One region of the Paraburkholderia sp. D1E genome, then DNA from elsewhere that is predicted to be linked to it. Evidence: riboswitches for the same ligand, from Rfam matches in the RefSeq annotation. Region 1 holds a riboswitch; the other holds the start of a gene.
The links. Region 1 has a riboswitch for manganese ahead of ACUN0E_RS24590 (TMEM165/GDT1 family protein). Riboswitches for the same ligand answer to the same signal wherever they lie in the genome.
Positions count from the first base shown of each region.

Region 2: linked by a shared signal. The riboswitch ahead of ACUN0E_RS42085 (sodium:calcium antiporter) and the one ahead of ACUN0E_RS24590 (TMEM165/GDT1 family protein) in region 1 are both predicted to bind manganese.

Region 1 covers NZ_JBQYMB010000001.1:5,457,771-5,464,501, reverse strand. The annotation lists gene ACUN0E_RS24615 (hypothetical protein) at 1-385, opposite strand, end outside; gene ACUN0E_RS24610 (acyl carrier protein) at 385-636, opposite strand; gene ACUN0E_RS24605 (phosphopantetheine-binding protein) at 639-938, opposite strand; gene ACUN0E_RS24600 (lysophospholipid acyltransferase family protein) at 913-1,707, opposite strand; gene ACUN0E_RS24595 (beta-ketoacyl synthase chain length factor) at 1,691-2,434, opposite strand; yybP-ykoY riboswitch at 3,028-3,245, shown strand; gene ACUN0E_RS24590 (TMEM165/GDT1 family protein) at 3,257-3,829, shown strand; gene ACUN0E_RS24585 (DUF4136 domain-containing protein) at 3,955-4,662, opposite strand; gene pepN (aminopeptidase N) at 4,879-6,731, shown strand, end outside.
Region 2 covers NZ_JBQYMB010000001.1:9,378,577-9,385,307, forward strand. The annotation lists gene ACUN0E_RS42075 (hypothetical protein) at 1-32, shown strand, start outside; gene ACUN0E_RS42080 (NADP-dependent oxidoreductase) at 144-1,163, opposite strand; yybP-ykoY riboswitch at 1,326-1,497, shown strand; gene ACUN0E_RS42085 (sodium:calcium antiporter) at 1,598-2,608, shown strand; gene ACUN0E_RS42090 (HAD family hydrolase) at 2,701-3,759, opposite strand; gene ACUN0E_RS42095 (hypothetical protein) at 4,383-5,177, shown strand; gene ACUN0E_RS42100 (DUF1254 domain-containing protein) at 5,202-6,617, shown strand; gene ACUN0E_RS42105 (DUF1254 domain-containing protein) at 6,646-6,731, shown strand, end outside.

The DNA of each region.
Region 1 (6,731 bases):
GCACGAGCGTCGCGCCGAATGCAATCAACAGGCCCAGATTGACGAGTGACGGATAGAGGCGCAACAGCAGTTCGCTGTTGGTGAACACGATCGCCGCCGAGGCGCAGCTCAGCAAGCCGACCACGGTCCAGTCGAGCGAGGAGAGCCGGCGCAGCGAGGTCGCGACCGGACCGCTGCCGGCCCAGCGCTGCAACCACAGAATCGCAAACAGCATGCAGCCGACGTAGCGCGGTGTGTCCCAGCGCCAGGCACACAGAATCAACGCGGGATACGCGAGTTTTAGCAGGACCTGCACCACCGTTTTGGCCCAATGGCGCTCACTGCCGGACGATGCCCCGGCGGGTGGGCTCGCCGCCGCTTGCATTCGCGAGCGCACGAATGGCATCAGCCTTGTGCCGCCAGCAGGGATTCGACCGCACCGATCACGTCACCGACCGTGCGCACCGACTTGAATTCTTCCGGCTTGATGCGGCGGCCGGTCATTTCCTGCAGCTTGATCGCGAGGTCGACGGCGTCGATGCTGTCGAGATCGAGGTCTTCGAAGAGATGCGCGTCGGGTGTCACGCGCTCCGGCTCGATCGCGAAGTTCTCTTTGAAGATGGCGCGTATGCGCTCAAGAATCTCTGCCTCGGACACGATTAATCCCCTTTTTTTGTGGTTTCGTTCACAGCATGCGCCGTTTCGCGTTGACTCGCGACCAGTGCGGCCAGCGTGCTGATTGAGCGGAAATGTTCGCGGGTGCGTTCGTCGTTCGCTGCAATGGTCAGTTGGTATTGTTTGCGCAGCACGATGCCGATCTCGAGCGCATCGATCGAGTCGAGGCCGATGCCGTCGGTATCGAACAACGGTGCGTCGTCGTCGATATCGGCCGGACTCAGGTCTTCCAGATCGAGGGCTTCGATCAGAAGCTGTTTAATTTCCAGTTTTAAAGAATCCATAATCGAACAGGTGCTGAGTAATGTGTGCTTCGATGGCGCTAGTCACGCTGCGCGCCGCGAGAGACGGTGTAACGGCGTGGTCCGCGAGTTGCTCGACGCCAAGCGGCTCGAGCACGTTCACGCGTATCCGGAAAGCGCGCGTCGGCACGTCGTACCAGCGCATCTGCTTGGTGAACGCCGGCGGATCGCAATCCATCAACACCGGCACGATCGGCGCGCCGACCTTCAACGCCATATGCGCGAAACCGCGTGAAAAGGCGTGCAAGCGGTTCGGTGCCGGGCTGCGCGTACCTTCGGGGAAAATAATCATTGTGTAGCCTGCTGCGAGCTGCCGCGCGCCGGCTTCGACGAGCTCCGAGGGATCGGCATTACTCACGTATTCCGCCGAGCGCACGATTCCCCAGAAACACGGGTTGCCCCAGTGCGCGTTTTTCACCACGCAACAGGCACGCGGCGTGAGCGACAACAGCACCATCACGTCCAGGTACGTCGGGTGATTGGCAACCACGATCGCCGGGCCACCGGCGCGCAATACCTGCGCGCCCGACACTTCGAGTTCCATTACGCCGATGCGCCGCAACACTGCGACCAGCGCGCGGAAGAACCAGTGAATCACGGTCGTCACCACACGCTGACGCGACGCCGGATGCGGCCACAGCCAGGCAAACGGGAACACCAGCACCGAAAACAGCACACCGCAGATGCCGAACACCACGAAGGCCATGCCCGTCGCGCAGAATCGCCAGAGGTAATTAAATCGCGCGTTCATGCAACCTCCAATGCCATGCGGCGCCGGCGCTTTGCCAGACGGCGGGCTGGCCCGTTTCCAGACAATGCAGCAGTGCCTGGCTCTGGCTCGCGAAACTTTCCTCCGTGCCTGACTCGCTTTCCTCGCCCGTGTGGCTTGCTCCCTGCGCGGCCTCTGCGGCCTCCGGCTCACCTGCGCCGGACAACGTGCAAACCAGTTGCCCCGCAGTCGCCTCACCGTTCAGCAGGATCGCGATCGCGCCACCCTGCACTTCGTCTTCAATCGTGCCATACGCCGCATCGGCCGGTTCATCAGCGTACACCAGCAGCACTGGCGAGCCGGGCTGTGTGCCGTATTGCGCATACGCTTCCAGCAGCGCATAGCCAAGCGTCTCAGCGCCGGCCGAGATCGCGCTGGCAGCGGAACGGTCGCCGCGCGCGATGCCGAACACACCCGTCATTGCGTTCAGTACCGACAGGCTGAAGGCGGTCGGCGAGACCGGTTCACCCGCGCTGATGGTGCGCAAAATGTCCGTAGTGCGCCGCAATTCGCCGTGGCGTGAAGCAAACACGACCCGCACCTCGTCTTGCGCCACGCAATCATGCGCGACCTTCAGGGCGACTCTGGACAAAGTGCTCAGGCGACGCCGTACGATCGGCTCGATGAAGCCGATATCGGGTGCAGCAGTTGCGGCAGCAGGCCAGCTAGACCAGCGAGCGACCGGAATGGTCCAGTGCAGATCGGGCATATCGGTGTTCGCGCGTAGAAGCGAGGAGAGGCTGAGAGCGCCTGACGGAATACCTACCCGTCAGAGCATACGCGCCGCGCGGAACAGCAGTCTCCAGCCGGGGGGTCAATCCAATCTTCTTATAGGGTTCAGCGATTTAACGGCACTTGGCCCCGATTATTTAGGCGCCTTTGCCAATTGGTCTGATGGATTGTCTCAGGCTCCCTATGGTCGCCGGAATCATACTGAAGATTGTGGATTAAATCAGCCACAAAAGACGTATCCATCTGTATCCGTATCGCTCGTACGACGGCTGACTGGACAACACCGAAATGCAGGCCCAGCGGCCCTTGCGCAGCGCGTGATCGACCCGCAAAGCCACTTGCGGCGAGCTTCGCAGCCCGACTGGACGTTAATGACTTCCCCCAACACGCACCAATACTTTCATTTAACTTTCGAAATAAGTGTTTCGTTTCGGAACACTTCAATATGCCGGGCGCTATCTGCTGAGTGATTCGCCGCGCGTCGTTCAAATCTCACGCGCAACTTACGGTCGCTTACCGCAACGCGATTTTTGACGGGTAGCGGTGGCGCGCGGCCACGCCTGCTATACTCCGTCCCTCATTGGGGAGTAGCCGCCCCGCGGCATGTCCGCACCGCTGTCATACGGGTGCGTCGAACGTGCGGTTCGCGGGGGCGCCTGTCAACAAACTTGGCCTTTACGGCCATGGCAGCCGCAGCCTTTGGCCTGGCGAGACTGATGATCCACACACGCCGAAATAGGGCCCGGCGGTGTCGTGGGTCGTCGCTCGTTCTTATCTCGGCCCGGGGAACCAACACACCGTGGATCACGCTTTTCTCATTTCGACCGGAGCGGTCACGCTCGCCGAGATCGGCGACAAGACGCAACTGCTCTCGCTCGTCCTCGCGGCCCGCTATCGCAAACCGATGCCGATCATTCTGGGCGTGCTGACCGCTACGCTCGTCAATCACGCCTGCGCCGGCGCACTCGGCGCGTGGCTCGGCACGCTGCTCACGCCGACCATCATGCGGTGGGCCCTCGCCGCGTCGTTCATTGCGATGGGCTTGTGGATTCTCGTACCGGACAAACTCGACGATGAAGAAGCTAACACCAGCCGCACACATTTCGGCGTATTCGGCGCGACCGTCGTGACGTTCTTCCTGGCCGAAATGGGCGACAAGACGCAGATTGCGACCGTGGCGCTCGCCGCGCGCTTTCACGATTTCTTCGGCGTGGTGGCCGGCACGACGCTCGGCATGATGATCGCCAACGTGCCCGCGATCCTGCTCGGCGACCGCTTCGCCCATCGGCTTCCGACCCAAACTGTGCACGCCATCGCCGCGGTGATGTTCGTGATTCTGGGGACGATGGCGTTGTTCGGCGTCGGGGTTTAAGCGAGATCACTCACGCAGCGCTCACGTCACACGTTGTGCGCGAATGAAAACGGCCCGGCAGGGATGACCTGCCGGGCCGTTTTTTGTTGCGTCGCAGCGGATGACGTTGATCGCGCCGCTCGCGTTTACTGCACGGCCTTCGCACTCGACGCTGCCGCCGGTGCGGCCGCGGGCGCGGCGCCCGTCGTAGCGACTTCGTTCGACGCTCCGCCGTTCTTGTCGACAGGGATCTTCACCGTATGGACCACGCCGTTGCCGAGCGGAAAATCGGCCAGCGCGCTGCGCGCCAGATACGGCATAGCCCTCACCAGCGACGACTCGCCACCCGAGTTGCGCGCCGTCACGTTATAGACCTCTTTGCCGCTAGCACGCTCGGTGATTCGCACGCCGAGCAGGTGCGTGAAAATCGGGTAGCTCTGATTCACGTACGCAGTCGGATACGGACCCCATGCACCCCACGGCCCCCACGGATCGAACGACCGGCCCCAGTACGGCGCCGGCCAGGGGTTGTAATACACCGGCTGCGCGACTGTCACCATGTCCGAGCGAATCCCGTAAGACAGTCCGACCAGATAACGCGCCTGGGAAGTGTCGACCTGACGGAACGCGTGCGTGGCAAGTTCGTTGCCGACCAGGCGCTCGTACGTGGTGAGTTCGAGATTGTTCTGCTGATCCGCTGCCCGCGTAAAGGCATACGTACGGGTGGCGTCATTGCCGCTCCAGTCGGAAAACGCCGTGACCTGAGTGGTCACGTAGGTCGTGCAGCCGGACAGCAGCACCGTCAGCGTGGCCAGCAGCAGTGTGGCGCGGCGGGTCCATCGATCGAATTTCATGGTCTACCTCGGGTTGCCTGTTATCGCCAGTCTTGACCGGGTTGGTTTGCGCGCATGCTTTGCTGCGCGTGGCGCGCCCGATAATACGCTGACCTGGCGACTCGGTAAAAAGTTCGCTCCGCACGATCCGCCGAGCCTTTGTACAATGGCTCGACAAGCCCGGCTCGCGCGCCATAAGCACGTGTGACGGCTCGAGTCCCATCACTACAGAACGCCATGGCCGATACCGCAACGCCCAATGTGATCCGCCGCGCCGATTACGCGCCGCCCGCCTTCCTGATCGACACCGTCGCACTGGAGTTCGATCTGATCCCCGAACGCACCGTCGTCAGGAACACGATGCGTGTGCGCCGCAACCCGGACGCATCCCGAGCTTCGAATTTCGAACTGATGGGCGAACAACTCGAGTTCGTCGGCGCCACGATCGACGGCGCCCCATTCGCCAACGCGCATGCGCACGAGCACGGCCTCACGCTCGACAACGTGCCGGATAACTTCGAGCTCACGCTTACCAGTATCTGCAATCCGGCGGAAAATACCACGCTGTCGGGCCTGTATGTGTCGGGCGGCAACTTCTTCACGCAGTGCGAGGCGGAAGGCTTTCGCCGCATCACCTATTTCCTCGACCGTCCCGACGTAATGGCGACCTTCACGGTCACGTTGCGCGCCAGCAAGGCCGACTACCCGGTGCTGCTGTCGAACGGCAATCTGCTCGAAGAAGGCGATCTGCCGGACGGCCGCCATTTCGCCCGTTGGGAAGATCCGTTCAGGAAGCCGAGCTATCTGTTCGCGCTGGTCGCGGGCAAGCTGGTCGCACTCGAAGAACGCGTAAAAAGCGGCTCGGGCAAGGAAAAGCTGCTGCAGGTGTGGGTCGAACCGCACGATCTCGACAAGACGCAGCATGCGATGGATTCGCTGAAGCATTCGATCCGCTGGGACGAGGAACGCTTCGGGCTGGAACTGGATCTGGACCGTTTCATGATCGTCGCCGTGAGCGACTTCAACATGGGCGCAATGGAGAACAAGGGGCTCAACATCTTCAACACGAAGTACGTGCTGGCGAACCCCGAAACGGCAACGGACACCGACTTCGCGAACATCGAGGCGGTGGTCGGCCACGAGTACTTCCACAACTGGACCGGCAATCGCGTAACGTGCCGCGACTGGTTCCAGCTGAGCCTGAAGGAAGGCCTGACGGTGTTCCGCGATCAGGAGTTCTCGGCCGACATGGCCGGCGGCGCGACGGACGAAGCCGCACGCGCCACCAAACGTATCGAAGACGTGCGCGTGCTGCGCCAGATGCAGTTCGCCGAAGACGTGGGTCCGATGGCACACCCGGTGCGCCCGGAAAGCTATGTCGAGATCAACAACTTCTACACGATGACGGTCTACGAGAAAGGCTCTGAAGTCGTGCGGATGTATCAGACGCTGTTCGGCCGTGACGGCTTCCGCAAGGGCATGGACCTGTACTTCAAGCGGCACGACGGTCAAGCCGTGACCTGCGACGACTTCCGTCATGCGCTCGCTGATGCGAACGGCCGCGATCTCGCGCAATTCGAGCGCTGGTATAGCCAGGCCGGCACGCCGCGCGTCTCGGTACGCACGAAGTACGACGCCGCGCAGCAACGCTACAGCGTGACGCTCACGCAAGGTTATGGTGAAGGCGTATCCGCCGCGCGCGAAACGCAAAAGGGCCCGCTGCTGATTCCGTTCGCGATCGGTCTGATCGGCAAGGATGGCGGCGATCTGCCGCTGCAACTGGAAGGCGAAACCAAGGCTGCGGACTCCACCACGCGCGTGCTGGAATTCACGCAGGCCGAACAGACCTTCACGTTCGTCAACGTCGCGCAGGAACCGCTGCCCTCACTGCTGCGCAATTTCTCCGCACCGGTGATCGTCGAATACGACTACCCGGTCGACCAGCTCGCGTTCCTGCTCGCGCACGACAGCGACCCGTTCAACCGCTGGGAAGCCGGTCAGCGGCTCGCCACGCGCGAGCTGCTGACACTCGCCGGGCGCGCCGCCACGGGCGTGCCGCTACAACTCGACGACTCGGTGGTCGCGGCGTT
Region 2 (6,731 bases), 3.9 Mb from region 1:
CCATGCTGCAAAGACGCAGCAAACGGACATAAACAATCCACAAAAAGCAAACCCGGCCTCGGCCGGGTTTGCTTTTATTCGATCTCTAACGCGTTCAACTTTAACGTTATTAACATTGTCGGTTTTGACTCGGCCTCACACCTTCACACCCTTACCAGCAGCTTCCCAAGATTCTTCCCTTCGAACAGGCTATTAAGCGCGTTCGGCAACGCATCGAAACCATCGATGTACGTCTCCTGATAAACGATTTCACCGTTCTTCACCCACGGCGCGACGGTCTGCAGCATCTCGTCCATCCGATGCACGAAGTCGCGCGCCAGAATCCCCTGGATCGTCGCGCGCTGAAACAGCATGTGCTGCAGGAAGCGCGGTGCGAGGTCCGGCGTGTCCAGCCCCCCATCGTATTGGGCGATCGCACCGCAGATCACGATCCGTGCGCGGCGCTTGATGAGCGGAATCACCGCGTCGGTGATCATGCCGCCCACATTGTCGAAATAGACATCGACGCCGCCGGTTGCCGCTTGCAGCGCCGACTGCAAGCCTTCGAGCGTGGGATGCGCCCGATAGTCGACCGCGCCATCGAGCTTCAGTGTATCGGTCAAAAACGCGCACTTGTCCGGGCCGCCCGCGATCCCGATGACGCGGCATCCGGCGCGCTTGCCGAACTGTGCGACTAGCGAGCCGACCGCGCCCGCCGCACCGGACACGACCAGCGTGTCGCCCGGACGCGGCCTGCCCGCTTCCATCAAACCGAACCACGCGGTGCGTCCCGGCATCCCGAGCACGCCGAGCGCGGTCGAAACGGGCGCTGCGTCCGGGTCCAGTTTGGTCAGCTCGCTGTGATGGCACTTGGCGTATAACTGCCAGCCGCTATAGGCCGACACCCAGTCACCCTCCTTGAACAGCGGGCTTGCCGACGCCACCACTTCACCAACCACGCCCGCTCGCTGCACGATGCCAAGCGGATGCGGCACATCGTAAGTATTGCGTTCGTGCTGCTGGATTCGGATGTACGGATCGACGCTAATAATGCGCGCCCGAATCAGCACCTCATTCGATGACAAACTGCCGTCGAGCTCGCTTTCGCGCAACTCGTAATGCTCATCGTTAACGCGTCCCTCGGGGCGCTTGACGTAAAACCACTGGCGATTTTGATAACTCATGTGAGGACTCACTGCTGTCGTAGACGGTGATCGATCTTACCAGCGGGGCTGTCGCACGCGTGCGCACCTGACGTCGCATCCGGATGGACGTCGTCAGGCCGGGAGCCGACGGAACATGTGCCTGATCCCAAGCTTGTTGAAAGCCGCGCATCCCGTTAGAATCGCCCGGTCACTGGGGAGTAGCCTTCCTTCATCCATTGAAGGAGAGCGCGTCAACATACTTGGCCTGCGGGTCATGGCGCGTTCGACCGGGTCGGTTTGGCGAGACCATTGGCGTACTGCTTCGTTCTGGTCGGACGGGTCGCGGTGCGTCATTGGTTCGTCATCTACGTCCGACCGCGGAGTTGCCCTGTGAAACGTCGTAGTGCCCTGCCAGTCTCCCCGCTTGGCCATCCGTTGTGCCGCGTTCCCTTTGGATTTGCTGGGAGCCAAGCATGACCGGTCTCCTGTTCGAACTTGCCCTCATGCTGGTCGTCATTCTGGTGGCGGCCGAGCTCTTCACTAACGCACTCGAACATCTCGGCGAGCGCCTGAAAATCTCCGAAGGTGTGACGGGCTCGCTGTTCGCGGCGGTCGGTACCGCCTTGCCCGAGACGCTCGTCCCGTTGCTCGCGATTGCCGGTGGCACAGCTGACAGCGCGGTCAATCAGGAGATTGGCGTCGGCGCGATTCTAGGCGCGCCGCTCATGCTCTCTACCCTCTCCACCTTCCTGATGACGCTCGCGATTCTTGGCTCGCGCGGTATGGGCGGCTGGGTTACGCCGGAGCGCACGGGTTTCACGCGCGATCTGAACTATTTCCTGTGCGCCTTCGTGCTGGCGGCCGCGGCGATGTACGTGCCGCACGAACAGATGATCGTGCGGGCGCTGTTCAGCGCGGCGCTGGTCGGTGTGTACATCACCTATGTGGTGCTGACGTTCCGCGCATCGAACAAACTGGTCGACGCCGGCCACGGCACTGAAGCGCCGGGCAAGATGCTGCTGTCGCGTCTCGGCTTGCCCACCAATCTCGTGACCATCGTGGTGCAACTCGCGCTGGCGGTTGGATTGCTGGTGTGGGGCGCGGAAGGCTTCATCCACGGTGTGCGGGGTGTGTCCCAGGTGCTCGGCGTCTCACCGCTGCTGCTCTCGCTGCTGATTATTCCGATCGCCACCGAGTTGCCGGAGAAGGTCAACAGCATCCTGTGGATTCGCCGTGGCAAGGACACGCTGGCGTTCGGCAACATCACCGGCGCGATGGTGTTTCAGGGAACCTTGCTGCCGGCAATCGGCATTCTGCTGACGCCATGGACGCCGCGCATCGAAGTGGTGACCGGCATCGTGATTACGCTCGCCGCCGCCGCATGGCTGCGGATCAACGTGCGCGAACGCGGCGTGCCGGTGTGGGCGCTGCTGGTGTGCGGCGTGCTGTACGCCGGCTATCTGGTGATCACCCTGACCCGCTAGGCGAGTGATGAAAGGCCCGGGAGGCCGCGCAGAAACCGCAGCAAAGACTGCAGCGAACGCGGCCTAAGCGCGGCCTTCCCAACAAGCCGCCCTTAATTCGACGGTGCCGCAGTCGTTGCCGCGCTATCCGGCTTGAACACCGTGTTCCAGTCATCCTTCATATCGACGACGAGCCAGCCTTTCGCGCCGGCTTCGTCGAGGCCCTTGTCGAGCTTGCCGCTTTTCGCCGTGCGATCGTACGCATACTCCCGTTCGCCGTCAGTGTGGTGCAGCAGCGCCGCGAAGCGCGGCCCGTCGCCGGCCGAGGTCCATTCGAGCATCGGCACGTCGCCGTCCGCGTTGCCGAACGCGATTACCGGACGCCTGCCGATCACGCGGGCGATGGCGAGCGGTTTGGCTGCGCCGTCGACAAGCGTGTCGACCTGCGCAAGCCGGGTCAACGCGACGGCGCCATTCGTCTGGCTGTACTTGTATTTGACGGTGCTGCCAATCACCTGCTCGGGCGGAATGCCGTACACGCGCTGCGCCATGTCGCGGACGAACTCGACATCGCTGCCCGTCACCAGATAGGTCCTGAAGCCGTTGGCGCGCAGGTAGGCGAGCAACTCGAGCATTGGCTGATAAGCGAGGTCGGCGTACGGGCGGTTAAAGCGCGGGTCACTCGCGGAGTCGAACCATTCGTGCACGAGCGCGGCGAATTGATCGCTGGTCATGCCGGCATGCGCCGCCGCCAGCAGCCTCATCGAGCCGGCGTCGCCGCTCGCCGCGACACTTTTAAGATTGCCTCTCAGAATTGAGCGAAACGGTTCCTGCCGCTTCCATTCCGGATGCCGCCCGGCCACCGTCTTCACCCGTTGCAGCGCAAACACCAGTTGTACCGAGGCGGGCTGCTCCGGCCACAACGTGCCGTCATTGTCGAACACGGCGATCCGGTCGGCGTGCGCGATGAAATCCTTCGACTCGGGCGTGGTGACCAGCGTGACGAAGTCGACAATCGAGCGCTTGGTCGCGGTGTCGTTCCACGATGGGAGGGCGGCGGCGGTCGACGCGCCGGCCGGCGACTCGCTCGTATCGTGGCGCGGCGTAACGGTGCAAGCTGAAAGAACCACGACGGTCAAAGCAATGCAGTACCGGTGCATCGTGCGAATCATGAAAGCCTCATCAAAAGCGGTGGGTCAAACTTTGAGCGAGCGCCAGTCTAATGGGCCTAGGTGATTGTTGCAGCCCATTCTGTTGTTTTTTTTGAGCGGCCGCGTCAATGCCGGTGATTCGCAACGGCACATTCCGCCATGCGGTTACTTAAGCATTGAGCGAATAAATATTCAAAGCTACGGAGAAACTATGCAATGCGAATGGCTATAAAAATCTAATGCAGGCGGAAATTGACGAGCTTTCGATCGTGTTACAAATTTATCTCTGTAATTATCGGGAACGTTTGCTAGTATTCCGCAACGACGTCCCACGTTGTGCACTTTCTACTTTCCGCATGCCGCGGTTGGCGCGGCGTCTCTTTGGTTTGAAGGAGCGTCCATGCAAGCCCTGTATCCGGTCGTACCGTCTGTCCAGCTTGTTCGAGAGACTTAGCGCGATTTAATCGTGTGCCTCATCTGTCTCGCATATTTTCCCGGCTGCGCGTGGCTGCCGGGTGGGCTAACACGCGTCTGCGATTAGTTCGATTTAATTCGAAAATACGAATGCTGTTTCCTTGGTTTTATTTGCGTCGGGCAAAGGAATGCGTTCGCCTATAAGAAATGCCCATAGACGAGGTGTGGGAATGGGTTGTAAATGCGTGGTTTGGTCGGCAGCGTTATACGCCGCCTCGGTGATGTTGTCGCCGGCGTTCGCTCAGGCATCGGCCGACGAAGCCAATAAGAGTAATAATCCGCTCAATCTGGCCGCGTCATTCAACATCCAGAATTACTACACGCCGAGCGTGTTCGGCGCGAGCGCGCACACCAACGATCTGCTCTTGCGCCCCACCGTGCCGATCGGCCCGAACAGCCTGATCGGCGTGCCGGAAATTTTCCGCGCCACGCTGCCGGTCAGCACGCGGCCCGATCCGAGCGGTGGTTATAACACCGGCCTCGGCGACCTGAATCTATTCGACATCTTCCTGCTCTCCCAAGGCGACGTGCAGATCGGTGTCGGCCCGCTCGTGACCATGCCGACGGCCACTGACCCGAGTCTAGGTACCGGCAAGTGGCAGGCTGGCCTTGCCGCTGTCGCCGTAAGCGCGACCAAGGCGCGATTGCTCGGTGCGCTGGTGCAATGGCAACACTCGTTCGCGGGGCAAAGCAGCCGGCCGACTACGCAGTCGCTCACTGCGCAGCCGTTTGGCATCTTCAACCTGCCGGGCGGCTGGTACATCCGCTCGACCGGCACCTGGACTTTCGACCTGCAGCACGGCAGCTATTACATTCCGGTCGGCCTTGGCGCCGGCAAGGCGTGGAAGGGTGGCTCGACCATCTACAACGCGTTCATCGAACCGCAGTACTCCGTTGCCCATTCCGGCGCAGGGGTGCCGAAGTTCACGATCTTCGCGGGCTTGAATATGACGTTCGGCAAATAGACCAGAACCTGAGAGAAAGCAGTCATGACATTGCTTAAACGCCTGCAAATCGGCGCAGTCGTCGCCGGACTGTCGCTGACGATGTTGCCAATCACGCAAGCTGGCGCCCAGGCCGCGGCTTCGTCCGCGACCGTTACAGCCTCACCGGACGAAGCGCGCGCGATCGCCAAGGATGCGTTCCTCTACGCGTATCCCATGCTGTTCAACTACAAGACTCTGTACCAGCAGGCGCTCGATTCCAGCTCGAAGTCTTACGTGGGTGGTTTCGGCAAATTCCGGAATTACTCGCAGCCGTACGGTCCCGAGAACAAGGAAATCGTCACGCCGAATAACGACACGCCGTACTCGTGGGCATGGCTCGATCTGCGTCGCGAACCGTGGGTGCTGACGGTGCCCGCGGTGCCGAACGAGCGTTACTACGTGTTCCAGTGGATCGACCTGTTCACGTACAACTTCGCGTACGTCGGTTCGCGCACCACGGGCAACGGCGCGGGCCACTATCTGTTCGCCGGACCGAACTGGCAAGGCGACACGCCCAAGGGAATCGACAAGGTGTTCCGCTCGGAGACGGACCTGATCCTGACGCTCGGCCGCACGGCGCTCAACGGTGCGAGCGATGTGAAAAACGTTCAGGCGATTCAGAAGCAATACAAGCTCACGCCGTTGTCCGCCTTTGAGCACACGGCTGCACCGCCTCCCGCGGCGAAGCTGACGTTTCCGAAATGGGATGAAGCAAAGGCGACTTCGGTCGATTTCATCGCGTACCTGAACTTCCTGCTGCAGTTCACGCAACCGCCTGCACCCTCCGAGAAGGAATTGATGGCGCGTTTCGCGAAGATCGGCATTGCGCCGGGCGTCCCGTTCGATCCGGCCGCGTTGCCACCGGAAACCCGCGCCGCGCTCGAAGCGGGCGTCGCCGACGGCAAAGCCGCGTTGGCCGATGCGGAAAAACACACCACCGGCTCGTTCAACCTGTTCGGCAGCCGCGCGGATCTGAAAGGCGACTACACCACGCGCGCCGTCGCCGCGGCGATGGGTATTTACGGCAACACCAAGGAAGAAGCGGTGTATGTCGGCACCCACGTCAATGCGGAACACCAGCCGCTGCTCGGCTCGCAGCCTTACGTGCTGCATTTCGACAAAAAGGACCTGCCGCCCGCGAAGTTCTTCTGGTCGATGACGCTGTACGACCTGCCCGCCCGCCATCTGGTCGCGAATTCGATCAACCGTTACTCGATCGGCGATCGCACCAAGGGTCTGAAATACGGCGCGGACGGCTCGCTCGATATCTACGTGCAGCACACGTCGCCCGGTGCGGACAAAGCGTCGAACTGGCTACCGGCGCCGCCGGGCGCGTACGACCTTGTCATGCGTATCTATGGGCCCGATCAGACGGTGCTCGACGGCACCTGGAAATTTCCCGAGCCGCAAAAGCGCTAAACCGTGCATGGACGAACCTGAGAGCAATATGAACAAGAAAACCGCGACATGGGTCACGGCTGCCGTGCTGGCGGCGGTCGCCGCCCCCATTCTGGCGAAGACGCAACAGGGCCA